2 regions of the Rhodococcus sp. IEGM 1408 genome follow, and region 2 is predicted to be linked to the other one. Evidence: predicted binding sites of a transcription regulator. Region 2 holds the regulator's gene; the other holds the start of a gene.
What was found. Region 2 encodes LexA, which represses DNA repair genes until DNA is damaged. Its sites were predicted from a motif close to CGAACANNTGTTCG; they were not measured.
Positions count from the first base shown of each region.

Region 1: R4P08_RS09710 (HNH endonuclease signature motif containing protein) is a predicted target of LexA. The motif match lies at 4,147-4,160, and genes of this name have one in related genera.

Region 1 is NZ_JAWLRW010000005.1:92,212-98,641, reverse strand. It holds gene R4P08_RS09720 (alpha/beta fold hydrolase) at 1-758, shown strand, start outside; gene R4P08_RS09715 (NAD(P)/FAD-dependent oxidoreductase) at 952-2,547, shown strand; gene R4P08_RS09710 (HNH endonuclease signature motif containing protein) at 2,562-4,142, opposite strand; gene R4P08_RS09705 (XRE family transcriptional regulator) at 4,635-5,333, opposite strand; gene R4P08_RS09700 (cytosine deaminase) at 5,532-6,430, shown strand, end outside.
Region 2 is NZ_JAWLRW010000002.1:228,342-234,771, reverse strand. It holds gene R4P08_RS03935 (malate synthase G) at 1-2,166, opposite strand, end outside; gene dapF (diaminopimelate epimerase) at 2,291-3,217, shown strand; gene hflX (GTPase HflX) at 3,232-4,662, shown strand; gene lexA (transcriptional repressor LexA) at 4,713-5,381, opposite strand; gene R4P08_RS03915 (hypothetical protein) at 5,611-6,063, shown strand; gene nrdR (transcriptional regulator NrdR) at 6,179-6,430, shown strand, end outside.

The DNA.
Region 1 (6,430 bases), on a different contig from region 2:
TCGTCGGACCGCTGCGCGCGGTCGGCCACCGGCCACACGTGGTGGAACTCCCGGGCGTGGGGAGGGGCAACGACAACGACAACGACAACGACGAGGTGGTCGAAGTGGTCGACCTCGACGCCCTGGTCGCGCACGTGGGCGCACTGGTGCAGGGACTGGAGGGGCCCGCCGTCCTCGTCGGCCATTCGGGCGCTGGGGTCGTCGTCACCCAGGTCGCCGAGCTCATGCCTGAGCGGGTGGCCGGGATCGTCTTTGTCGCCGGGATGATGCTCCCCTCGGGCACCGACTTCGGCGAGCTCTGCGCCGGGATCGGCCTGCCGGCGGACGTGGGGATCACCCGGTGGCTCGAGACGAGCCCCGACGGCCGCGTGACCTCCGTCCCCCCCGAGGCCGCGGTCGCGGTGTTCTTCCACGACGCGCCGGCCGCGGACGCGATCGAGGCCGCCCGTCGGCTCCGACCGCAGGTCGAGACCGCGCGGCTGATCGCGCCCATCTGGACCGTCGGCCGATTCTGGGGCCTGCCGCGGCTCTACGTGGAGGCCACGGGCGACCGCACGGTGCCGATCGAGGCGCAACGCCGCATGCAGCAGCTCACCCCGGGCGCCCGCGTGGTCACCCTGGACACCGGTCACGTACCCCAGTTGTCCGCTCCGGCTCTGCTCTGCGCTGCGCTCACCGGATTCGTCGATGAGGTGGCGACGCGGCAGCGAGTATCGCGGCCTCTCGTCGAACGCCACACCGGTCTCACGTCGGCGTAACACGCTGGTAAGACGCTGGTGCCACACTCGGGGTCGACACCACGACGGTGCGGTCGGCCCAGCCGGCCCGGCCGCCGGGCGACAGACGCCGGGCGGGCGAGTCATCAGTCAGGCAGCGGCGCGGTGTCCGCCCGGGCACAGGACCCGGGCCGGCCCGTGAGCGATTCCGGGCCCCTAGCCACAGGAGAAGTCCATGACCTCCGTGACCCCCTCGCCGCCCGTGACCCCGGCGCACCTCAAGGCCCCAGCGACGCCCGTTCCCTCGGCGACGCCAGCGCCCCCCGCGCCCGTGCGCACCGACCCGGCCCCCACCTCACGCCGGCTGCCCGACTCAGAGTCCCGCCTGGCCGCGCTGGCGGCGCGGGTCCGGCAGGACATCGCCGCGACGAGCCACGCCCGGGACTGGATTCCGCGCGAACCGGGATCCGCGCAGCTCGACGTGCTGGTGATAGGTGGTGGGCAGGCCGGCCTGGGCACCGCGTTCGCGCTGAGTCGGCAGCGGATCGACAGGGTCCTGGTGGTGGACGACGGGCCCGACGATCTCGTGGGCTGCTGGGACCGTTTCGCCCGGATGCACACGCTGCGCAGCCCCAAGCACATGCGAGGCATCGAGTTCGACGTGCCGTCGTTGCACGTGCAGCGGTGGTTCGAGGCGACCTACGGCGAGCAGGCGTGGGAGTCGATCGACCTGGTGCCGAGGCTGGACTGGAACGACTACCTGCGGTGGTACCGCTCCACCACCGGCGTCGAGGTGCGTCACCGGACCCGGGTGACGGCCGTGCACCGGCCCGCGACCCCGGACGGGCCGTTCACCGTGGATCTGACCAGCTCCGATGGAGGTGACTCGACGCTGACCGTGCGCCGGATCGTCTTTGCGCTCGGCCTGAACGGTGGTGGCGGGCCGCGGGTGCCGGAGATGGTCAGGGCGTTGCCGCGCGACATGTGGTTCCACACCGAGGACCCGATCGACTTCGACGCACTGCGGGGACTGCGGGTTGCCGTCCTGGGGGGTGGCGCCTCCGGCTTCGACAACGCGGCCACGGCGCTCGACCACGGCGCCGCTAGCGCCCGCGTGTTCCTGCGCCGTGACTCCGTCCCGGATTCCAACCCCCTGCGCTGGATGGAGTTCCCCGGCATGCAGGAGCGCTTCTACGATCTTGATGACCGGCGCAAATGGGACTTCAACATCCTCAGCGGAGGGCTCCCTCAGCCGCCCACCCAGCACACGGTGTGGCGGTGCTTCGCCCACCCCGACTTCTCGCTGCACACCGGGTGCGGTTGGGAGGGGGTCGCGGTGGTCGAGGACAGCGAGGGCCGCCGCGAACTGGCGATCGACACCGCGGCCGGCCGCTTCCGCGCCGACGTCGTGATCTCCGCGACCGGTTACGAGGTGGACCTCAGGCTGCGACCGGAACTCGACGAGGTGGTCGGCGACATCGCACTCTGGTCGGATGTACACGACTTCGCGGCCGACCATCCCGCCGGCCGCAGCCCCTACCTCGGCCCGGGTTTCGAGTTCACCGAGCGCGAGCCCGGCACCGCCCCGTGGGTGACCCGGCTGCACCACTTCTCGACCGGGGCACGCACCTCGATGGGCGTCACGGGCAACCAGCTGTCCGGCATCTTCGGTGGTATCAGCCGGATCGCAGGATCGATCACCACCGCGATCACTCGTGAGCACTGGGACGACCTGGCCTCCGACTTCGCCGAATTCGAGTTCCGCGAAGTCCGCTCGATCGGGCCGCACCGACCCGGAGACGGGTGGTACCCGTCGAGTCCGCGGTACTGACGCCGCCCGCCCCATCAGAACGGCGGCGCATCGTCTGACGCGGACACCGGCGGTGTCGTCTGCTGCGGGGTCGGCCCGGTCCGCGGGGCGCGGCGCCGTTCTCGCGCCTGGGCCCGGAGGTTGTGGCGTTCGGCGGCGCGGCGATGACGCAGGTGGGGGCGTCGCCGAGAACCGGAGACGCCGCTGCCGGTCTTGCCTGCTTCAGCCGCCTCCTGCTGGCGCCGGCTGGTCTCGGGATGCTGTGGAGCCGCGTGGCCTGCGAGCGGCCCGGAGGGAGAGGTGACGACGCGGGTGTCGGCCGCCCTGGCGGGGTGGTTGGGGCCGTGGAGCCACACGTAGGAACCGTCTGTGTCCCGGTAGTAGGCCCAGATCCCGTCGGTCTTGAGGCGGTGATGGCAGCGGCAGAGGCTGCCGAGGTCATCACTCGTGGTGCGGCCGCCCTGGTCAGGCTGGTCGTGGTCAAAGGGTATGATGTGGTCCAGGTCCGCGTTCTCCGCAGGTGTCTGACAGCCGGGGAAGACGCAGGTGCCGTCGCGGCCCCGGCAGAAGCGGGAGAGTGCTTCTGACGGGCTGTAGCGCTGGGCGGCGTCGGAGTTCGGGTCGGCGAGATCGGAGATGTCGTCGATCCTGCGCCTCGCACTTCGTTCGATTTCGTCGGCCGTGTGGCCAGTGATCGGTCCATAACCGGTCAAGGTCACCCCTCGGTTGTCCGTGGAGCCGTCGTCGTAGGCGTGGATGATCACCCGGCGTGCTGCGGCCTGGGCGTCCGGGTCGGTGGGATGCTCGCCGTACAGATCGGGGAGGCAGGTCCAACCACGGCTGAGGGCGAGTAACCCGGCAGCCCTGAGTTGACCGATGGTGCGAGGGTCGTCCGGGGACGAGGAGCGGGCGAGGGCCTCGACTCGATCGGCGATCTCGAGGGCATTCTCGGCGGTGAGGGTGGCGGTGATGAGCGCCCGGTCGTCCCGCAATGGCATCATCTCCACGTCCTGATCGCGTCTCGCCTGCTTGGCACGGGCGTCGGCGCCGATCGGGTCGCAGGCGGTGACAGTCTTGGTGAGCATCTTGCGCAGCGGGCCGAGCCGGGGCGGGTGGGTGCGGCGCCTGGTGGGGGCCAGTCGCTCGCTGATCTGCCGGTCGAGTTCGGGCATGAGCTCGTCTGCCACCAGGGCGGTCTCCTCAGCGATGGTGTGGGCCGCGAGGATGCCGATCCACCCGGTTGTCAGTAGTGCGGCGGTGCGGGGGAGTCGCTCGGTCATCTCAACCGCGGTGGTCACCAACCGGGTAGCGGAATGGCGGGACAGGGCCATTGAGGCGCCGATCATGGAGGCCGCGGTCTCCCACGGGTCGCGGTAGCGGTCGCGATCGCCAGCTGTCCGCACACAGGAGTACGCGTAGGAGAGGGTGCGGCCCTCCGCCGCGTTGACCTCCCGCTGTGCGAGATAACCGCGTTGTTGGCCAGGGTCCCACCGGACGAATGCCTCGGGGACCAGGACGTCGACTGCCGGTCCTGTAGCAGTGGTGAATCCGGGAGGCGGAACGAAGGCGTCCTGAGCATCGGAATCGTGAGTGGTGGGCGTCTCTGTGGTGGTCATGGGTCGATCGTACGTTCGACCTACGACACTCCAGGGGCGTGCGTTGATAGTCCCTGTGGGCTGCGGTGCCCTGCTCGGCCCCTGCAGGGCACTGCAGGTCAGGAGGTCGCGGGTGGCCGATCAGGCTCGCCGGGATCTAGCGCCCAGAGCCAATCGTCCCCGGCTCCTCGGTCTGGCCGCCGCCGGGATCGTGCCGGTGGTGGGGTAGAGGGCTGGGTGACGTGCTCGGGCCGTCGTTCCGACCTGCGGTGCCCTGCTCGGCCCCTGCAGGGCACCGCAGGTCAGAGAGTTGACCAGGGGTGGGCCGAGCTCCGCCACGTCCGGCGCCCGACGCCCGCCGCCCGGTGCCGGGTGCTCACCGCTCCTCAATCCCTCGCCTCCCGGCCCCGCGCACTGGCGGTCAACCGTTCTGACCTGCGGTGCCCTGCTCGGCCCCTGCAGGGCACCGCAGGTCAGGGGGTGGGCCCGCGCTCGGCCCGCGCTGGGCCGGCGCTAACCCGGCCTCGACACGATGAGGCACGCCTCGCCGCCCTCGGGCACGTACCAGCGATGCTGGAGCGTGCCGTCGTAGCGGGCGACGTCACCGGCCTCGAGTCGGCTGAGCGAGTCGCCGACCTCGAGCAGGACCGTGCCTCTGGTGACATACAGCCATTCGCGACCGGGGTGCTCGAAGAATCGGCCCGGAACGTGGTTGGTCTCGACGAACTCGAGGAACTGCGTGTCGTTGGGTCCGCCCGGCAGCAGGCGGGTGTGTCCGCCGACTGTGCCCTCGGAGCGGGTGAGCGTCGTGCCCTCGGCCGCGCGCTGCACGGCGACCGGGCTTCCTGGGCCGGAGCTGGAGCGGGAGCGGGAGCCGGAGCCGGAGCCGACGCTGCCGCTGCCGTCGCTGCCGCCGTCGCCGGCGTCGCCGTCGGCGTCAGCGTCGGTTGTGGCAGGGGCCGGTGTTTCGCCGACGTGGGGTCGCGAATTGACCGCGTCCAGCAGGTGCGCCTGCGTGGTCCCCAGGGCGTGGGCGAGTCCCTCGAGAGTCGACATGCTCGGAGCCGCCTTGCCGCGCTCGATCTGGCTGAGGAAGGGCTGCGAGATCCCGGCCTCCCCGGCCACCTCGACCAACGTCAACCCCAGGCCACGCCGCAGGTGGCGGATCCGCGCACCGATGAGTCCAAGGCCGTCGCCGCGTTCGGTCGGCATGTGTCCCCCCTGATCAGGTCCTGACGATTGCCCGGTTCCTGACGGTTACACAGCGGAACCGTCAGGTAATGCCCCGGAAACACGGGGCCAGCAGACTGCTCGTTATTGACGAGGTCAATATCCCGCGTCGGTTTGGGAAGCGCAAGAGCGCCAGCCGATCCGACGAGGGAATGTCCGGCAGAGGAGGAGCATCCAGCCGTGGACACACTCACACGATCGCGGAGCGACGTGGTTCCGACCCGCGCCGTTCCGACCGGCGCTGGTCCGGCGCCCGGGCAGGTCGACCGCATCGCCGGGGTCCGACTGCTCGACGGCCGGGTCGTCGACGTGGACATCTCCGGCGACACGGTTGCCGCGGTAAGCCCGGCCGGCACCACTGAGCCGGAAGGCCCTGCGGTGATCGACGGCCGCGGGTACCTGGCACTGACCGCGCCGGCCGAACCGCACGCGCACCTGGACAAGGCCCTGAGCTGGGGCGCCACCCGTCCGCCGGGCGGCGACCTGGGCGCGGCGATCGGCGCCTGGCGGGCCTTCGCGGTCACCGTGGACGAGGACGAGATCTACGGCCGTGCGATCACCGCCGCCCGGCGGCTGGTGGCCAACGGCACGACGGCCGTGCGGAGCCACGTGGACCTGCACAGCGAGGGTGACCCGCTGCGCGGGGTGCGCGCCCTGGTCCGGGTCCGCGCGGAACTGGCAGACGTTCTGGACCTGCAGATAGCAGTGATGGTCCGCGACGCGGACCCGGCGGAGGTGGCCCGGGCCGCGATCGCCGCCGGGGCCGACCTCGTCGGCGGTGCTCCGCACATCGCGCCCGACCCCGCCGCGGAGACCCACCGGCTCATCGACCTGGCAGAGGAGCTCGGCACCGGCATCGACCTCCATGTGGACGAGTTCCTCGACGGCGACCACGGCATGCTCACGGTCTTCACCGACCGCGTGTCGTCGTGGGCGCCGGACCGCGGCCGCACCGCCGGGCACTGCTGCCGGATCGGCGCGCTGACCGCCCCCGGGCAGGCGGCCGCCGCGACCGCGCTGAGCACCGCGAATGTCGGCGTGGTGACTTTGCCCGTCACCAACCTCTACCTGCAGGGGCG
Region 2 (6,430 bases):
CGCCTTGAACTCGCGGCGACGGCGGTGCAGGATCGGCTCGGTGTAGCCCGACGGCTGCTTGGTGCCCTCCAGGATCAGTTCGCGAGCGGCCAGCCAGGCGATGGACTTCTCGACGTCCGGCGCCATGTCCCGGTAGGCGTCGTCGCCGGCGTTCTGCTTGTCCACGATCTCGGCCATCCGGCGCAGCGAGTCCTCGACGTCGGCGGCGGTGATGATCCCGTGACGGATCCAGTTGGCCAGCATCTGCGAGGAGATCCGCAGGGTGGCGCGGTCCTCCATGAGGTTGACGTTGTGGATGTCCGGCACCTTGGAGACGCCGATGCCCTGCTCGACCCAGCGCACCACGTAACCGAGGATCGTCTGGCAGGAGTTGTCGACCTCCTCCTTCTTCTCCGCGTCGGACCAGTCGGTGTCCGGGGCGAGCGGAACGGTGAGGATGTCATCGACGCTGGCGCGTGGGCCGCCGGCGAGGAGCTCCTCCTGGCGGGTCAGGACGTTGACCCGGTGGTAGTGCGTGGCGTGCAGGGTCGCACCGGTCGGGGACGGGACCCATGCGGTGTTGGCGCCGGCCCTGGGCTGCCCGATCTTCTCGGCGAGCATCTCGGCCATGAGATCGGTCTTGGCCCACATGCCCTTGCCGATCTGCGCGCGTCCACGCAGGCCGCAGGCCAGGCCGGTGTCGACGTTGAAGTCCTCGTAGGACGTCATCCAGCGGGCGGCCTTCATCTCGGCCTTGCGGACCATCGGGCCGGCTTCCATGGAGGTGTGGATCTCGTCGCCGGTCCGGTCGAGGAAGCCGGTGTTGATGAACACGACCCGCTCGGTGGCCTCGGCGATGCACGCGGCGAGGTTGACCGAGGTGCGGCGCTCCTCGTCCATGATGCCCACCTTGAGGGTGTTCCCGGGCAACCCCAGCAGTGACTCGATGCGACCGAACAGCTCGGTGGTGAACGCGACCTCCGCCGGACCGTGCTGCTTGGGCTTGACGATGTAGATCGACCCGTGGCGGCTGTTGCCCCGCTCGTTGCCCTCGGCGATGCCGTGCATTCCGGCCAGCGAGGTGATCAGCGCGTCCAGGATGCCCTCCGGCATCTCGTTGCCCTCGGCGTCGAGCACCGCCGGGTTTGTCATCAGGTGACCGACATTGCGCACGAAGAGCATCGAGCGGCCGTGGAGCCGGACCTCGCCGGAGCCGTCGGGGGCGGTGAAGACGCGGTCGTCGTTCAGGACGCGGGTGAAGCTCTTGCCGCCCTTGGTCATCTCCTCGGACAGGTCACCCTTCATCAGGCCCAGCCAGTTGCGGTAGCCGTGGGTCTTGTCCTCGGCGTCGACGGCGGCGACCGAGTCCTCGAAGTCCATGATGGTGGAGACGGCGGACTCCAGGACGACGTCCTTGACCCCCGCCGCGTCGGTGGACCCGATCGGGGAGTCGGCGTCGATCTGGATGTCGATGTGCAGGCCGTTGTTGCGCAGCAGCACCGAGGACGGCGTGGCGGGCTCGCCGAGGTAACCGACGAACTGGGCGGGGTCGGCCAGGCTGGTGGTCGAACCGTCGGCCAGGGTGACCTGCAGGCCACCGTCGACCACGGCGTAGCCGGTGGTGCCGACGTGGCTCCCGGTGGCGAGCGGCGCGGCGTCGTCGAGGAACTCGCGCGCCCAGGCGATCACCTTGTCGCCGCGGACCTTGTTGTACGACGTGCCGGGCTCGGCCCCGCCGGACTCAGGGATCGCGTCGGTACCGTAGAGGGCGTCATACAGCGAACCCCAGCGGGCGTTGCCGGCGTTGATCGCGAAACGCGCGTTCATGATCGGCACCACCAGCTGCGGGCCGGCGACCGTGGCGATCTCTGCGTCCACGTTCTCGGTCTTCACCCGGACAGCCGCCGGCTCGGGCACCAGGTAGCCGATCTCCTGCAGGAACGCCTTGTAGGTGGAGGGATCGATCGGCGCGGGGTTCTGGTGGTGCCAGGCGTCGATCTTGGACTGGAGCTCATCTCGGGTGGCCAGCAGCTCCCGGTTCCGCGGGGCGAGCTCGGTGAAGATCTCGGAGGCGCCCGCCCAGAACGCGTCGGGGTCGACCCCGGTGCCCGGGATCGCCTGGTTGTTGACGAAGTCGTACAGGACCTCGTCGACCTGGATACCGCCGACAGTGATGCGTTCGGACATCGATGCTCTCCTCGTGGATAGGGGATCGTTCTCCCGTCCGACTCTAGTGCCCCCCTGCCGAGGGTTCATCCGGCATTTCCGCAGGGCGGAACGCCGGCGGGAGCCTCCAGTAGGATTCGTGCTCATGACCCCACCCTCACGGAACCCGCAGCTCGACGGCTTCGCCTTCCTCAAGGGGCACGGCACGCTCAATGACTTCGTGATCGTGCCGGATGACGACGCCGAGCTGGACCTCGACACGGATCTCGTGCGGGAGCTCTGTGACAGGCGAGCCGGTATCGGGGCCGACGGGGTGCTCCGGATCGCGAGGGCCGGGGCACTGGTCGATCGCGGGGTGCTCGCCGGGCTCCCGGCGGGGGTGGACGCCGGTCACTGGTTCATGGACTACCGCAACGCGGACGGATCCATCGCCGAGATGTGCGGCAACGGCGTCCGGGTGTTCGCCCACGCCCTGGTGTCGACCGGGCGTGCCGATGTCGGTCGCATCCCGGTGGGCACCCGTTCCGGGCCAAGGCCGGCCCACATCGTCAGCCACGACGGCAACGACGCCGTGGTCCGCGTGGACATGGGTCAGCCCCGGCTTCTCGGGGTCTCCTCGGCCGAGCTCGACGGCCGGGTGTTCGCCGGCCTCGCCGTAGACATGGGCAACCCGCACCTGGCCTGCGTGGTCCCAGGTCTCGATGCGGCGGCCCTGGGCGAACTCCCGGTTCATCTGGCCCCGGTGTTCGACACCGGCTTCTTCCCGGAGGGCGTCAATGTGGAGATCGCCACGCCTCTGGTCGGGGGCCGCGTCTCGATGCGCGTCCATGAACGCGGAGCCGGCGAGACGATGTCCTGCGGCACGGGCATCGTCGCGACGGCCGTGGCCGCGCTGGCCGACGCCGGTGAGTCCACGGGGGACGTCGTCGTGGTCGTACCCGGCGGTGAGATCGTGGTGACCCTGACCGAGGGGGGCTCCACCCTGACCGGGCCCTCCGCTCTGGTCGCGGACGGCCGGTTCCGTCGGTCGGCCGCCCGGACTCGCGCGGGAGCACCTCGGGCCGGGGTATGAGATGATCGTCTGGAATGACTACCGACAACACCGCCCCTGAACGGGACACACGAGACCACGATCCCTCGATCGGCGATTTCCAGCTCGAGGAGCGATCCTCGATGCGCCGCGTCGCCGGGATGTCGACCGAGCTCCAGGACATCAACGACGCCGAGTATCGCCAGCTCCGATTGGAGCGGGTGGTCCTGGTAGGTGTCTGGACCGACGGCAATTCCGCTCTGGCCGACGCCGCGATGGCCGAACTGGCCCAGCTCGCCGAGACCGCCGGCTCCGAGGTCTGCGACTCGATGATCCAGCGCCGCGACAAGCCTGATCCCGCCACCTACATCGGTTCCGGTAAAGCACAGGACCTCAAGGACATCATCGACGCGACCGGTGCCGACACGGTCATCTGCGACGGTGAGCTCACCTCCGGGCAGCTCCTCGCGTTGGAGAAGGTGGTCAACGTCAAGGTGATCGACCGCACCGCGTTGATCCTCGACATCTTCGCCCAGCACGCCACCAGTCGCGAGGGCAAGGCCCAGGTCACGCTGGCCCAGATGGAGTACATGCTCCCGCGCGTGCGTGGTTGGGGCGAGTCGCTCTCCCGCCAGGCGGGTGGCCGAGCAGGCAGCAACGGCGGCGTGGGTCTACGTGGTCCCGGTGAGACCAAGATCGAGACGGACCGCCGCCGCATCCGCGAGCGGATGTCCAAGCTCCGCAAGGAGATCAAGGGCATGAAACAGGCCCGGGACACCAAGCGGCATCAACGGCGTGCCACCACGGTGCCGTCGATCGCGATCGCCGGCTACACGAACGCCGGCAAGTCGAGTCTGCTCAACCGCCTCACGGGCGCGGGCGTCCTGGTCCAGAACGCCCTGTTCGCCACGCTCGACCCCACGACCCGCCGGGCGGAACTGCCCGACGGTAAGGCAGTGGTCTTCACCGACACCGTGGGGTTCGTCCGGCACCTTCCCACCCAGCTCGTCGAGGCTTTCCGTTCGACGCTGGAGGAGGTGGTCGATTCCGAACTGCTCCTGCACGTGGTGGACGGGTCGGACGCCTTCCCACTTCGTCAGATCGAGGCCGTCCGCGGCGTCATCAACGACGTCGTGGAGGAGCAGAAAGCCGAGAGGCCCCGCGAGCTCGTGGTGGTCAACAAGATCGACGTCGCGGACCCGGTGGTGTTGACCGAGCTGCACCACGCCCTCCCGGAGGCGGTCTTCGTCTCAGCCGAGACCGGAGAGGGTTTTGACGAGCTGCTCGGTCGGATCATCGAGATCGTCGGCTCCGGGGACACCGAGGTGACCCTGGAGATCCCCTTCACGCGGGGAGATGTGGTGTCGAGGGTCCACGCGGACGGCGCGGTCGTGGATGAGCAACACACGCAGGACGGCACCCGGATCGTGGTCCGCCTGCCGGCCTCCGTGGCCGCAGAGCTCGGGGCCTTCACCTCGAACGGTTGACACGACGGCGCCGCCCGACCCGGAGGGGCGGGCGGCGCCGGTGCGTGCCTTCAGAGTTTGCGGAAGACCGTGACCACCTTGCCCAGGATGGTCGCGTGTTCGCCCGGGATCGGACTGAACGACGGGTTGTGGGGTAGCAACCACACCCCGGTGGCGTCCTTCCGGAAGGTCTTGACGGTGGCTTCACCATCGATCATCGCTGCGACGATCTCGCCGTTGTCCGCCACGTTCTGTCGACGCACCACCACGTAGTCGCCGTCGCAGATCGCCGCGTCGATCATCGACTCGCCGACCACCTTGAGCATGAACAGATCCCCGGAGCCCACCAGGTCTGCCGGGAGCGGGAAGACCTCTTCCACCGCCTGTTCGGCGAGGATCGGCCCGCCGGCAGCAATCCGCCCCAGGACGGGGACGTAGACGGCTTCCGCAGCCCCGCTCGGACGCGACGCATCCTGAGTGGGCGCACGACGTCCCCGGGAGCGCTGGCCAGGCACCCCGTGGACGTCGACCGCCCGGGGTTTGTGCGGGTCACGCGTCAGGAAGCCCTTCTTCTCCAGCGTCCGGAGCTGGTGTGCGACGGACGATGTGGACTGCAGGCCGACGGCGTCACCGATCTCGCGGATGCTCGGCGGATAACCGCGGTCCTTGACCGTGTCGTGGATATGCATCAGGACGCTCTTCTGACGAGCGGTCAGGGCCTCGAAGTCGGGCTTGGACATGTAGTGGTCCCTTCGGCGAATGGGTGTTCGACGTCTTTGTCTGTGTACACCCTAACTCCTCCTTGGTGCGAGCGCCACACAGGTGTTCGAAGTTTTTTCGCCTCGGGTGGTGACTCTGTCGTAGCTCCGTGATACAACTCTATCCAGGTTCGAGTTCGAACAGATGTGCCAGCAGATGCATACGGGTGTACGAGGCGAGTTCGCACACCGTATCGAGTAAGGAGTCACCATGTCCGTCCTGGAGATGCAGTCGCAGTCGCGTCCGGCCGTGCGGTGGACCGAGGTCTGCGCCACCGAGCACAGCGCCGTTAACCTCGGCGCCACCGAGCACAGCGCCGTTAACCTCGGCGCCACCGAGCACAGCGCCGTTAACCTCGGCGCCACCGAGCTCGGCGCCCCGGCGACGACCCGGGTCCGGCCCCGCGACGGGTCGGAGCGCGGGCTGACGATCCGGACCCTCGACCGGGGCCGCCGTGTGCCCACCCGGTCGATCGGCCCCGGTCGGCTGTCGCCCGTTCGTCCCGCCTCAGCAGGGCAGGTCACCGCGTGTCGTGTCGCGGCGAAGCCCGCGTCGCCGGTCGTCGACGACGTGCCGACGTGGGTGCTCCTGGCCTGCGGAATCGTGTTCGGCGTCGTGATGCTGCTGGCGCTGGCTCTCCTGGGCGGGCCCGCCTACGCGTGATCATCACGATCGCCTCCTAGACTGGCTCCGGGACGGCGACCTGTCGTCCCACGCATCGCCCCGGGTTCCGGCCGGGGGAGGTGCACGGACCCGGTCGACGAATGGCGGAGCTGGAATGTACTGCCCGACATGCCACCACGAGGACTCTCGGGTGATCGACTCGAGGTCGGTCGACGAGGGGCAAGCCATCCGACGTCGTCGGGAGTGTCCCGAATGCGGGCACAGGTTCACCACCCTGGAGACTCCGCTGTTGACCGTTCTCAAACGCAACGGCGTCACCGAGAGCTTCAGCCGTGACAAGGTGGTGCGCGGCGTCCGACGAGCATGCCAGGGCAGGTCGGTCGACGAGGACGCGCTGCGGCGGCTC